3 regions of the Methylobacter sp. S3L5C genome follow, and region 3 is predicted to be linked to each of the others. Evidence: riboswitches for the same ligand, from Rfam matches in the RefSeq annotation. Region 3 holds a riboswitch; each other region holds the start of a gene.
What was found. A riboswitch is a leader RNA that binds a small molecule or an ion and turns the genes downstream of it on or off. The one in region 3 is predicted to bind cyclic di-GMP.

Region 1 (4,271 bases), 1.5 Mb from region 3:
AGTTAGTGCCTGAACGAAAAAGCCACTTTTCAAAAAAACCAGCTCAACATCCGGAAATATTTTTTGGAAAAATATTTCCGGGGTGGAACAAACGACTCAATTTCTGCTTTACCATCAGTTTTTCAGAATTATTCCTAACAATCATAAATTATAAGCGCACCTTTCCTGTGGAACCTGTTGGCTGTTCTCAAAAAAGTGTCAGGCAACTAGTTTTTGTTGCCCGTTAAAAAGCCTTAGCCGGTCCATGTCGCGTTTAATTGTGCCGAGCTTTTGAATGTTACGCGATAACACGGCTAAGCCAACATAACGCTCGAAAGCCTCAATGCCATGATCAAGGCACTTATCCAGTCCATGTACTTCTAGCGCATTAATAGCCGATTCTACGGCGGAATGTTGCTTTTTTGCCTGTTTAAATTCCGCTGCGTATTCACGATTCTGGTCGGCTTTGGATAGCTTGCCTTTTTTGGGTAAAACGACTTGCTCAAGGAGGGCTTTCAGGTCGGTTTGATTGGCGGGACTGTGGAAGCCTTTGTCAAAGCTACAGGCGTTAAAGCGTAGGAATTTTGCTTGAGTCGCTTTAACCATCGGTACGGCGACTTTGTCGTCGGTAGTTTTTTGCATGACTTGACTGTGCAAGATAAAGCCCTGATGATCTTCCATGATACAGACCCGCAAGCCCAGTTCAACCGGGACTCCGGCTTTGCCTTTGCTGATCCATTCGGTGTGGGTCTGGAACAGGGAAAAGACTTTTTCATCATGGGGAATGGTTTTACCTTGAATAGCGCGGCGTCTAATTTGCTCGATTTGACGTTCGGCATGCAGGCTAAAAGTGCTCAGGTCGGTAAGCAACACTTCTGGTATGTGAAAGTCATTTTTTAACGTCAACAGACTGGCTTTAGTACGCTCAAGATAGAACCCTGCCAAATCAATATAGTCCTGGTAGGACTGTTTGATCTCAAGTGCTTTGGCGGCCTTGATAGCGTCATTTTTTGACGTGGAATGGTTGAGTTTTTGCAGCGTGCGATAGCGCCTTTTAAATTTAGACAGGTTGTGCTTATGCAATCGCCATTCAGGCAAGGCATGTTGCAAGCTCCATTTGACGCACGTCCGAATCAGAATCCGGATCGCGTCATGTAGTAAACTGATATCGGTTGGAAAATGCACGTTGGTTTTTAACACAAAAGAATCGCAACGGCCTCTGATCAGCGCATGAATATCCAGATCAGGTAATTGATAGCCGGCTCGAATAACTTCAGTACTAATACGCGCCATGATCGCTGGCGTAAACAGCTTGAGATTGTCTTTCAAGGTTTGCAGGCGATAGCGTTTGTCGGCATCAAAGCAACCAAGACCGAGCATTTCACGTAGGGTGTTATGCTGATTGGCCAACTCCAGAATGCGATCATAGTCTGTATTCAGTCCTACGCGTAGCGATCCTAACACCAAAATCGACCATTGATTCATACCGGGGCGGCCTTTGTCGATGGCAACGATTTTTGTCACTTCGGCGTCAATTTTAGTAGGCACCACTTCCTCCAGTATTTTAAAAACAGCATCCCTTAATGGCTGAGTGGTATAAATGTGTTGCACGCCCAGTAAGATGATCGGAATGTCATCACGGGAGGAAACATCTATTTTGATATCAGCAATATCGCGTTGACCGATGCTCATTTGTGGAGGAAATACCTTTCTCATCGGGAGTTTTCCAACGAGAATTTGAAAGCTGAGGCGCTTATCCGGGAGGTCGCTTTCGCCAAGCCCTTTTCGATGAAAATATTATTCATAATTATCAGTAAGTTACTTGAATTAAGCATTTTATACGCCAATAGGCTGTTATTTAATTTTCAATGGCCTATTTTATCGCAACTTATTGTTTTGTATTAAATAATTTATTACCGTTCAAGTACTAGTTAGATTCTATGCATAGCGATCCATAAGCGACATTGACGCCATATTTTCAAATGACAGGATACTCACAGAATGCGGACTGTCGATTTTAGTAATTTAAATGACACTACCGAACAAAACTGATTGCTGTGAAGTACTACAGCAACTACTTCTTAGTAGTGCTATACACAAAAGCACAGCGAGAACGCTATTATTCTACTTGTAAACTATTGGATTAATATTGTATACAATCCATCGTTAATGCTCCGCTTATCCAATCTAGTTCCACTCAATAACGCCACCAAAATACTATGCCGGTGTCACGAATGATGCTTTTCACTCTGCTCAGCATGGTTCATAGATTTAGTGTATTTAGATTTCTTGTTACATTTTGTTACAATTCGAAGCTTGACTCGCTATTTTTAGCTGTTATATTCGAATCGTAGTTTAAAGATTACATAAATACTATGGGTATTCATGGTCAAGCAAAGTTATCTGCTTAATAAAATTGCACGCTCGTGTCTCACTTATCCAGGTGTGCATGATTCATGGATGAACAAGCCAAACTTATTGCAAGATAAGGACGGAAAGCCACGGAGCCTAAAAGGCCTGCCGGGTTGTAAATAATCCTAATGAAATAATTTTAAGGAAATATACAAAATGAATACTTTTTCTAAATCCAAAATGAACACAATAATGATAACTTTAATTATTTTAAGCGGTTTCGCGGAAGCCAATGCTAGTACTACAAGTAATCTGGTGCAAAACGGGGATTTTAGTATTGCAGGAGGCGCAGGGTGGACAGCAACAGGCAGATATCAAGGCATTCAAAATGGCGAATGGTATAACGGGGCAGGTATTTCTGACGGCATCGACACACTTTCCCAAACCCTAAGCACAATAGCAGGCAATACTTATACGTTGTCATATATATTACGAACAGAAGTAACACAAAATTTTAGTTTCGTGACTAATTGGGGTGGCGCTACGATAAATACAGAGACCTCTACAAACTCGCCAGATGCCACAACATATACATTTGCCAATTTACTCGCCACGTCCAATTCTACAGTGTTAAGTTTCTCTGGTTGGAACAACCCCAAAGCTAATCATTTATCATACGTTAATGTGACTCAACAGGTTGCGGCAGTCCCCGTGCCTGCAGCTGTTTGGTTGTTTGGTACTGGCCTGCTAGGCCTGACTGGTTTTGCTCGGAAAGATAAAGCGGCTTAATACCGAATAATGAAATAAATTGTTTACAAATATAGAGACTCTCATGAGAGTCTCTATTTCAATAGTCAATTTTGAAGAAGCATTACACCTAAGTGCTAAGAGATTGTTGTTGGCTTCTGATCAATGTTATAGCCGGACGACAGCAATTGAACATATTGTAGACGTTGGTTGGGAGTAACCGTCTGGCCGCTGTTGGCCGAACTTGCTCTGTCAAAATGAAGGATCACTACCTACCCACCGGCGACATTGACGCCAGATTTCCTAATGACAGCATACACACGTAAAGCTGTCAGTCAATTTTAGTGAGTCAACTGATATTACGACAATGGAAAGATACCTATGCCCTAAACAAGGCAACTACATATAAATTTCATATCGAAAAAAGATATCCTCCCTAAATTAATTTTTCAAAGCGACTTTAAAAGCTTTTTTCTTAATGCTCATTACAATACTTCGGACAGATTTTCTGTGATTGAAAGCAACTGTCGCAATGTGCATCGTGAACTAATTTCCAATCGGTTCGTTACCGCACCGAACAAGTTCGGTCTTGTGTGTAGAATCGCCAACCAGTAGCCGGAAATAGGTTTTCGCACCTTATTCATGACTAATTGGTTCATGAATAACTTATGAAGTCTGAAGTCTAATAGGATAGAAACGTACGCTAAGGCCTGATGTAACCAAAAATAAATGTTAAATCTGTATCTTAAATTGATTAATAGACAAATTGTCCATCATTACTTGGGACAACTTTGATAAAAGCTGTATTGTAGAAGACCCCCCATTAACTCCAAGAAGGTGTCAGCTTGATCAATCATGAATAAACGTGCATTCCTCCGTCAGTAGCCAAAGATTTCAGGTATTAAATGTGTAATCCATTCGAAAATAATGCCCTATGTCCTGAGATAGCGTTACCCAATGAAGCTCTACGTCCGCCTATATTAAATACAAACTCTTTGTTCTTGGTACGAAAAAGCCTGGCAGTTTAAATCGCCTAAAAATTACACGGTCAGAACGGACTACTTTTGGCTAGTTGAGAACAAGTTGAAAGTCTTGATGGATAAGATATTCAGAACATTCCTGTGAAACTTTAGAGGTCTTTGTTGGCACCAGAAGCACCTTAGCATGGCGATACGACAACAGGATTTTAGCCG
Region 2 (4,271 bases), 1.9 Mb from region 3:
ATAAGAGGTGTCTAGCGCTGCTTGATCGTTGGTTTTTGTGGTTTCAAGCGCGGTTAGCTGAGTGTTACTATTGGTGGTAATTTCTGCCTGGGCTGCGGTATTGCCATCAGAAAATGACTGAAAACCGTTAAGACCCCCAAGTATGGTTAATCCTGCTGCCGTGACACCACCTGATGCGGCTGATATGACATCAACATAACTAAGTTCATTTGAGACTGTGCCATCCGCTTTTTGTTTGTATTTGGCCACATTGGTCATGCTTGCCGGCATGCTAAACGATGGCGTGGCACCACTGTAAGTATCGCGATCAAGACTAAAAGCCAATTCAAGCCGGTCGGTCAACGGAATAATCGCATCGGCATGGTAAATATCAACCTGCATACGGTTATCACTTTCCTGGTAATGGCCGTAACTGACATTGGATAGTATTTGTGCCGAAGGGATGGCGGCCGAGACAGTCAATCCGGGCAGACTGAGTGCCGCTGTCGTGAATGCCGCCAGTGCAGTTTTTTTGTCTGATTTAATTGCAGCCACAACCGCCTCCTGCACCGCTATGTCCACCTTGTGAGGCTTCTTTGCTGGTAAAAATATGATCACGAAAGCTGTTTAAATTGGGGTGGGGATTGATACCCATTTCCGGTTTGGCCAGATTACCCCGTTGCCAGGGCGCAACCGTGCTACAACCTTGGCAAACAAGCACGCTGCTACAGAGTAGGGCGATGACCAGTCGGTGAGTCCATTGATTTCTCGTGTAGTTCGATAAGTTACCGAATGTAACGAACACATTGAGTGTCGGTCGCATAGTCTTATCCAAGGTAAGACGTTGCTCACCAAGCCATTGTGTTAAAGCGTGCATGATGTAAATCCTTAAAGTTATTCAGCCAGTAGCGCCGAAACTTGTGCACTAATCATGTCTTTGTCCTCATCCCGAAAGCCGAGATGTATTTTTCTGATTTTGCCGGTTTTATCGACCAGATAAGTCGACGGCATGGCTTGAACATCAAACTTGGCAGGGCAGTCGCCTTTTGGATCAAAAGCCGTGACGTAATCAACGGCATTGCTAACAAGAAACTGTTTGGCTTCTTCGCTATTTTCATCGACATTGATGGCAATAATCTCAAAGCCGTTTTTGACGTGTTCGTTACGCAAACTGTTAAAAAACGGCATTGATTTTTTACAGGGTGGACACCAGGTCGCCCAAAAATCAATCAAAATCACTTTGCCTTTATAGGCATTAAGGTCAAGTTTTTCAGCATTGCCAGTAAGTGCGGCGGGACATTGAGGGGTAGGTTGACCTTCTTGTGCTGCGTTTGCCAGAGGGGCAGTAGCCAAAAATATCAGGGTTGATAAAAGCAATTTTTTCATGACGGTGGACGTTATTAGTTTTAAAAGACAAGCGCTTACATCACCTGTTTCTGTCGGTAAATAGCGGTATGTCGAAACGACAGAAAGGGTTGTACTAGGCGGCCGGGAAGGCATCATCTACAAACACAAAAACCCGATACATCAATTTGATGTGCCGGGTTTTTGTTTATATCAGCAGTTTTAAGATTTTATACCGCTAATTTGCGTCGACGCAGACCGACAAACCCGGCCAACGCGCTGCCAAATAACCAAACGGCACCCGGCAAAGGAACGGGCGAGGTGGTTTTAATATTTAACGCATAACCATCAACGCCGGTATTCCATTTTGAGAAATCAACGCCGCCCAAGTAAATGGAATAAATATGACCGGCTTCAGCGGCAAAGGTAAAGCCGTTAACCCCATCAACATTATCGCTATAGCCGATATTAGTCAGCCCTGTGGTTGCAAATGGATTATTGGCTGTATAAGGTTTTGCAATAACAGGATTATTCCAAGATCCGTGATGGCTATAGTTAGCAGTGCTAGTGTCCATGCCATCAAAAACGGTGACACCAAATTTGCTGAATGTACTGGGGAGTAAGTTACCCAGTGTTGTTAAATTTAAGGTAATGTTTTGAGCCACATTAGATGTTACTAAACCAATATCAGTTTGATGCTTCCAGCCTGTTGTTGGTGCTGAGTTATCGCGCCACGCACCGCCACCGGTGTCGATTTCCGCTGCTGTGCCATATTTTGCCAAGGAATCAGCCGCAGAAATGGTTGCAGCATCTCCAGAACCCGTTAATTGAACGGCCCAGTTTAAATGAGAAGAACCGGTGTAGCCAAGAGGCAAAGCACCAGCAGACGTTCCCAACCAAGGTACGATAGTCCCTTTGTTGCCCTGACTTTCAGGGCCGGTTGCAGTGCCGGGTGAGGTGGTACCGTTGTCAAATGTGCGTGTCCAGCCATCAGTAGCTGTAGAAACTGTTGTTGTAAAGGTGTTGTACATTGTGGTTGACGCGAATGTGGTAGACGCGCTCATGGAAAGTGCTGTGCCGGCAATGGCCACTGTGATGGCTTTAGCTAATTTGGTTTTTATCATGGTGATCGTTGTCGCTTATTTTAAAAGTTAACCTGTCCAGCATCTTGCCAAGGATTTATTGTCATTAACAAAATACTGGGGCCCTCTTTCGCTAATTGACGAAAGAGGCAGCCCGGCTATCTTAAGTAAAACCCAAGATCCGTGGCTTTCCGAGCCCGCTTCACAACGGGGGTGGCAAAGTAATAAAGCTTTGCATAATATTTATGCAGCACTTTCTTTTTGAGAACAAAACCGCTGCGATAGTGTTGCCGGTTTATTCTATTATTTTTAGTTAGCATATTTTATGCCATTTCTTAAAAAAATAAAAAAATCATTTACTTACAACAGGTTACTTGATAGCGTTATTGCGGTTGTAGTAAAAGCCGGTGCGAAGCAGGAGGCACAATTAATTAAACTATGTTATTTGACATAAAAAAAATGAAAAGTAGGTGATATCCCGCTTTTTAATAAAACGAGTTATTTTTAGTGGCGGGTAAAAGTCAGGGTAACAGGGAAGGGCGGCAAATAGCTTCGATGGAGTAAAGCCGAATCGAGGCATCAAGTTTGAATTAGCCTCGATTTTACTAAGTTATATCGAGTCTATTTAACGGGTATTATATTAACGATTGTATTAGGTAATTTTTATGCGACTACAAACCGATGGTGCAGGTAGCTTTTCTCTTTGACAAGTAGCCTTTTATCTTCCGCTGAAGTTTACTTTGGCGGTTTTTTATGTCTGGTAGTTCATTGTTTTAGAGTCAAACGTGACGCGGTTTGTTGCCCCGTCACTCAGGTTTTAAAAGTTATTGAAATTTTGAAACGGTTTAGCTTTAGATTGTAAGCACGGGTCGGTATCTTGCTTTTTTACAAGCAGTAGCAAGTGAACATTAATCGTCGTAGCCATAAAAGCTGATAATCGGTTGTAACCAAGCCGAGATTTTTGCATATTCGGTTTCATAATGCCGCCAACGACCAACCGACGACGAATAAAGCGGTTGTGCAACCTGATTAAAGCTGGGGCTGGAAATGTATTTACCGGCTGCTTGTTTATGAAAATCTACAACGGCTGGGTCCCAATTTACATCCAAAAAGTCAAAAACCTTACGAAACGCCGGTTCAAATTGGAATACGGCATCTTCATAACGAAATTCGATAAAATCCATCGTCAATTGCGGTTTTATAGTCATCCACCAATCCATAACCTGCGCATAAAACTGTGCAGTATCTTGCCAGCTTAGTAAATGTACGGTTGACGGTGTGGGTATCATGGTCTGCATAAAGCAACTCAGGCAGACATCACGAGGATCACGCAGCAGAAAAACCAGTTTGGCATCAGGAAAAAGACAGTTAATCAATCCTAAATCAATAGTGTTCATGGTAGTTTTATCAAGTAACAAGCGGCTACCAATCTTGTCGCCGTATAAGGCATGCGCCCTGTTCCAGTAAAATTTCCGCAAGTGCAACACGCCTGCCAAATCAAGTTTCCTCAGTTGATCTGGTACGTTGCCCTGATTATGGGAAAGCCGGTTTAATTCTTGAACCACAGTAACTATTAAATCAGTTTCGTCCGCGACAAAAATATCAGGGTTAGCGCCCAATACTTCCTGGGTTAACGTGGTGCCGGTACGCATAAAACCCAGCAAGAAAACTGGCGCAGGTTGATCGGCTGGAAACAGGGTGTTTGACCAGCGCCCCAGTAATTCACGGTTAAATTCGGCTTTATTGGTTTTCAGCATTTGTGGTACCAACTTCGCATCCTGGCGTAATACTTCAGGCAGGCGTTTGGAAACGTTAGCTGATAGATGCAAATGAGCAAAAACCTGGTCATACTCGCCCAGTTTATCG
Region 3 (4,271 bases):
CCAACGCATCATCCAATGCCGTGGCCGCCTGCTTAAAGACCTCTTTGGCCTGCTCACCCTGAGTGCTTATACCTTCATTAATACCTTTGCCGACTGCTTCAGTGACACTATTGATATTATCCATATCCAGTTGCCTTGATGTCAGTGCCGTTAAGGTAATCGCCTTAACTTGTTGATGCACGTTGGTCCCCGAATTAACGGCTGTCCGGACGGCATCTTTAACCTGTTGTTGATTTATTTTAGTCATAATAGTTTTCCCTGTTAATTTTAAAAAAAGAAAGTCCACTAACTCTAACGGCTTAACAATAGCACCGATCAGCATTGCAGGCATCATCTTATTAAACTCAACATAGCCACAGATAAGTGTCGGTTTTTTCCCGGTTTCATTACGCTCTTTAAGGAACAATTATCCAATGATTAAAAAACCTGCCGAAAGCGCCACCGATTTTATTTTATTGACAGGGTAACGGCTGGGTATTTTTGGCTACCCATTTAAAACGGGACAATTTAAGGTTAAATCGTTCGCTGAGCGGAGTCGAAGCGAGTTGTCCGCTTCGACTCTGCTCAGCGAACGATCCTTTTGATGATTTATCATTAAGGACGATTAAGCCTTTTTGCTTGTCTCGTTTAAAGTGGATAGCCGTCTTTTGAACAACAATGAATTTATTTAAAACTTCATTGCAAATAAATGCAACAATATCCGGTTATTTATACCAGCAATATTCAAGGGTAAAGTCCATACTGTGATTGATCAAATAAATGCCATTCTGCCGCAGACCCAATGCAGACAATGCGGTTTTCAAGGCTGTCGTCCTTATGCTGAAGCCATTGCATCGGGGGTTGCAGACATTAATCAATGTCCGCCGGGTGGTAACGAGGGTGTTATCGAATTAGCGCTTTTGTTAGGCGTTAGTCCCAAGCCGCTTAATCCGCAATTTGGCCAACATAAACCTAAAAGTGTGGCATTTATTATTGAGAAAGACTGTATCGGTTGCGTTAAATGTATTGCTGCTTGCCCTGTTGACGCTATTTTAGGCGCGGCAAAATTTATGCATACCGTTATCGCTTCAGAATGCACCGGTTGTGAGCTGTGTGTAGCGCCTTGTCCGGTAGATTGTATTATTATGGTGCCACTGCCTGTCGATAAAGAACAATCCCTAAGTCACGAGCAGAAATACGCACGTACTCAATTGGCAAAGCGCCGTTATGATGCGCACTGTCTGCGTAAAGAAAAAGAACAGGCGGAAAAACTGGAACGTGCGAAGCAAAAAAGAGCGCAATTGGTAAAAATGCAATTACAAAGTTCGCAGCAACAGTAATACACTGTTTCTGCATAAGATACAGTAACCGAAAAACCGCATTACCGCTGATACACAAGAGGTAACAGGCGTAATCCCGTTACCCCGCATTCTGCCTTACTAACCCCGCTTAATAGCGTCACCAAAATACCCGCCAGTCACCAACGACGCGCTTCATTCTTTACAGCATGCCCACCACTTTAAGTATATGTAAAAATGTTTGTTACATTTGGTTACAATTCAAAGCTGGACGCACTATTTTTATCTGTTATTCTATATTTACGGTTTTGAAACAGCAAAAAATTTAAGTACTTATAATCAGGTCAGCTTCCCTGCTTAAAAAAATTGTATGCTCGTGTCCCACTTAGTTAAGTGCGCATGATTTACGGATAAAAAAGCAAAACTTATTGCAAGATAAAGACGGAAAGCCACGGAGCCTTAATGGCCAGTCAGGCTGCATTACATTTAATGATGATTTTCTATAGGTAATAATATGCAACATAAAAAAACACGTTTGGCACTGGCCTTGATTATTGGCGTCGTAGCAACAACGGGTACTGCCCATGCATCGCTTTTTGCTCGTGGTACGGATTTGGTTTATGACGATGTCAACAATATAACTTGGGTAGCCGATGCCAATCTGGCAAAAACCAGTGGCTACGATCGCAATGGTAAAATGGAGTGGTCAACAGCTGTAGCCTGGGCCAACGGTCTGGATTATGCCGGTTACACGGATTGGGTACTGCCTACCATTAACCAATTTACCAATCAGCTAGGCCCTGTTTTGAGTAAGATAGGAAGGGGTAATGGTGATAAGGATCATAGCGGCGATAAGGATGATAGCAAGTATGATTTATTCACTAACGTCAAGAACGACAAGTACTGGTCGAGCGAGGATGCCGGTAAAGATAAAACGAGGGCCTTCGATATCAAGGGTGGCAAGCAGAGCGACGAAAAGTATAATAAGGATCTCTACGCATGGGCTGTTCGCTCGGGCGATGTTGCCACTGTGCCATTACCCGGTGCGGTCTGGCTATTCTTGACTGGCATGATTGGTGTAATGGGCTTAAATCGTCGTAAAAACACTGCTTAATTCGGTGCTTGACTGACTGGCTCCTTGGCTCCCAAGTGCTCTGGCTCCCAAGCTCCAGCTTGGGAGCCAGAGCCGAAGATAGATTAAAAGTAGTGGGTCTTAGCGATAGCCTGATGCGCTAAAAGATCAAAGCCCAACATTCGCGCAAGACGCTTTGCTATTAACGCCCTACATATTACTCCAACCGTGTTGACAAACCGCATTACCGCTGATGTAAGAGGTAATGGGCGCAATTTTTTTATCCCGCATCCTGCCTGATTAACCCCACTCAATAGCGTCACCAAAATACCCTGCCAGTCATGAGCGATGCATTTCATATCTCAGTATAGTTTATGGCTTTAGTGTATTTAAAATAATTATTTAATTCTTTCATAATTTTGTCACAATTTAGCACTGGACATTATATTTTTATCGATTATTATTTGTTTGTGATTTGTAAACATGCCAATGCTTGCTTAATGAAATTGCACGCTCGTGTCTCACTTATCCAAGTGCGCATGATTTATGGATAAAAAAGCCAAACTTATTGCAAGATAAGGACGGAAAGCCACGAAGCCTTTAGAGGCCAGCCGGGTTGCGTTAAATTAAATAGTTGTTTTTTTTAGGTAACAACATGCGACATAAAAAAATAAGGCTGGCATTGGTTTTACTGGCCAGTAGCATAGTAACAAGTACAGCCCAAGCCTCCTTAGAGGCACGTACCGGCGGTATGGTGTATGACAAAATCAATAAAATCACTTGGGCTGCGGATGCCAATCTGTTTAAAACCCAAGCGGCAGCTGATTCGAATCTGGTTAATGAGATTATCGTAAATAACAATGGGGTTATTAATGATGCGTCGGCAGTTAACGGCAGTCACACACTGACCGCCGCTGACTTTAATACCTCCACCGGTAAAATGACCTGGTTTGGCGCACAAGCCTGGGTTAACAATTTAACACTGGGTGGCTTTACTGACTGGAGACTACCCATCATTACCGAGGGAGCTTCTGGTGGAAACCCGCCCGTCAGCGAAATGGTAGCTTTGTTTGCCAATGGACCGAGTGGTGGAGCAGGTGCCGGTAATGGCGCAGGTGCTGGTACAGGTATGACCAATAATGGCAGTTATAATATATTCACTAACGTCCAAAGCTCTGAGTACTGGTTGGGTAGTGAATATGCGAGCAGTCCAGGCGAAGCGTGGCTCTTCCTTACCACAAATGGCACTATGTCCTACATCGGTAAGCTAAACCAGAACTTCGCATGGGCTGTTCGATCTGGCGATGTTGCCGCTGTGCCATTACCCGGCGCAGTCTGGTTATTCGGTAGTGCTTTGGTAGGCTTAATCGGTTTAAAGCGTCGTAAAAACATCGTTTAATTCGATGTATCTTTGTCGGGTTACGGCTAGCGCCTAACCCGATTTACAACGCCCTACAAATTACACCTTCCCACGTTGTTCAGTTTATCCAGCTTAATTCCAGCCAATAGTACTATCAAAACACACTGCAGGTCACGAATCACGCTTTAGCATGGTTCATTGCTTTAGTATATTTAGATTGCTTGTTACATTTTGTTACAATTCAAAGCTTGACTCGCTATTTTTATCTGTTATCTTCAGCCTGTAGTTTAAAAATTACATAAATACTATAGGTATTTATGGTCAAGCAAAGTTACCTGCTTAATAAAATTGTATGCTCGTGTCTCACTTATTTAGGTGTGCATGATTTATGGATGAACAAGCCAAACTTATTGCAAGATAAGGACGGAAAGCCACGGAGCCGTTACAGGTCAGCCGGGTTACGTTAAATGTAATGATAATTTTTCGTAGGTAGTAATATGCAACATAAAAAAAACGGCTTGGTATTGGCTTTGCTGGTCAGTACAGCAGCAACCGGGACTGC

Region 1: it holds a riboswitch for cyclic di-GMP, as region 3 does, so the genes downstream of both, KKZ03_RS21215 (VPLPA-CTERM sorting domain-containing protein) here and KKZ03_RS06105 (DUF1566 domain-containing protein) in region 3, are expected to answer to the same signal.
Region 2: it holds a riboswitch for cyclic di-GMP, as region 3 does, so the genes downstream of both, KKZ03_RS14415 (VPLPA-CTERM sorting domain-containing protein) here and KKZ03_RS06105 (DUF1566 domain-containing protein) in region 3, are expected to answer to the same signal.

Annotation. Positions count from the first base shown of each region.
Region 1 covers NZ_CP076024.1:4,681,295-4,685,565, reverse strand. The annotation lists gene KKZ03_RS21220 (ISNCY family transposase) at 199-1,695, opposite strand; cyclic di-GMP riboswitch class I at 2,438-2,512, shown strand; gene KKZ03_RS21215 (VPLPA-CTERM sorting domain-containing protein) at 2,548-3,120, shown strand.
Region 2 covers NZ_CP076024.1:3,216,858-3,221,128, forward strand. The annotation lists gene KKZ03_RS14400 (DUF3570 domain-containing protein) at 1-534, opposite strand, end outside; gene KKZ03_RS14405 (DUF4266 domain-containing protein) at 521-856, opposite strand; gene KKZ03_RS14410 (TlpA disulfide reductase family protein) at 874-1,365, opposite strand; gene KKZ03_RS14415 (VPLPA-CTERM sorting domain-containing protein) at 1,554-2,447, opposite strand; cyclic di-GMP riboswitch class I at 2,551-2,633, opposite strand; gene KKZ03_RS14420 (sulfotransferase) at 3,314-4,271, opposite strand, start outside.
Region 3 covers NZ_CP076024.1:1,324,078-1,328,348, reverse strand. The annotation lists gene KKZ03_RS06115 (DUF6781 family protein) at 1-247, opposite strand, end outside; gene rsxB (electron transport complex subunit RsxB) at 678-1,319, shown strand; cyclic di-GMP riboswitch class I at 1,686-1,760, shown strand; gene KKZ03_RS06105 (DUF1566 domain-containing protein) at 1,792-2,391, shown strand; cyclic di-GMP riboswitch class I at 2,898-2,973, shown strand; gene KKZ03_RS06100 (DUF1566 domain-containing protein) at 3,005-3,748, shown strand; cyclic di-GMP riboswitch class I at 4,100-4,175, shown strand; gene KKZ03_RS06095 (DUF1566 domain-containing protein) at 4,207-4,271, shown strand, end outside.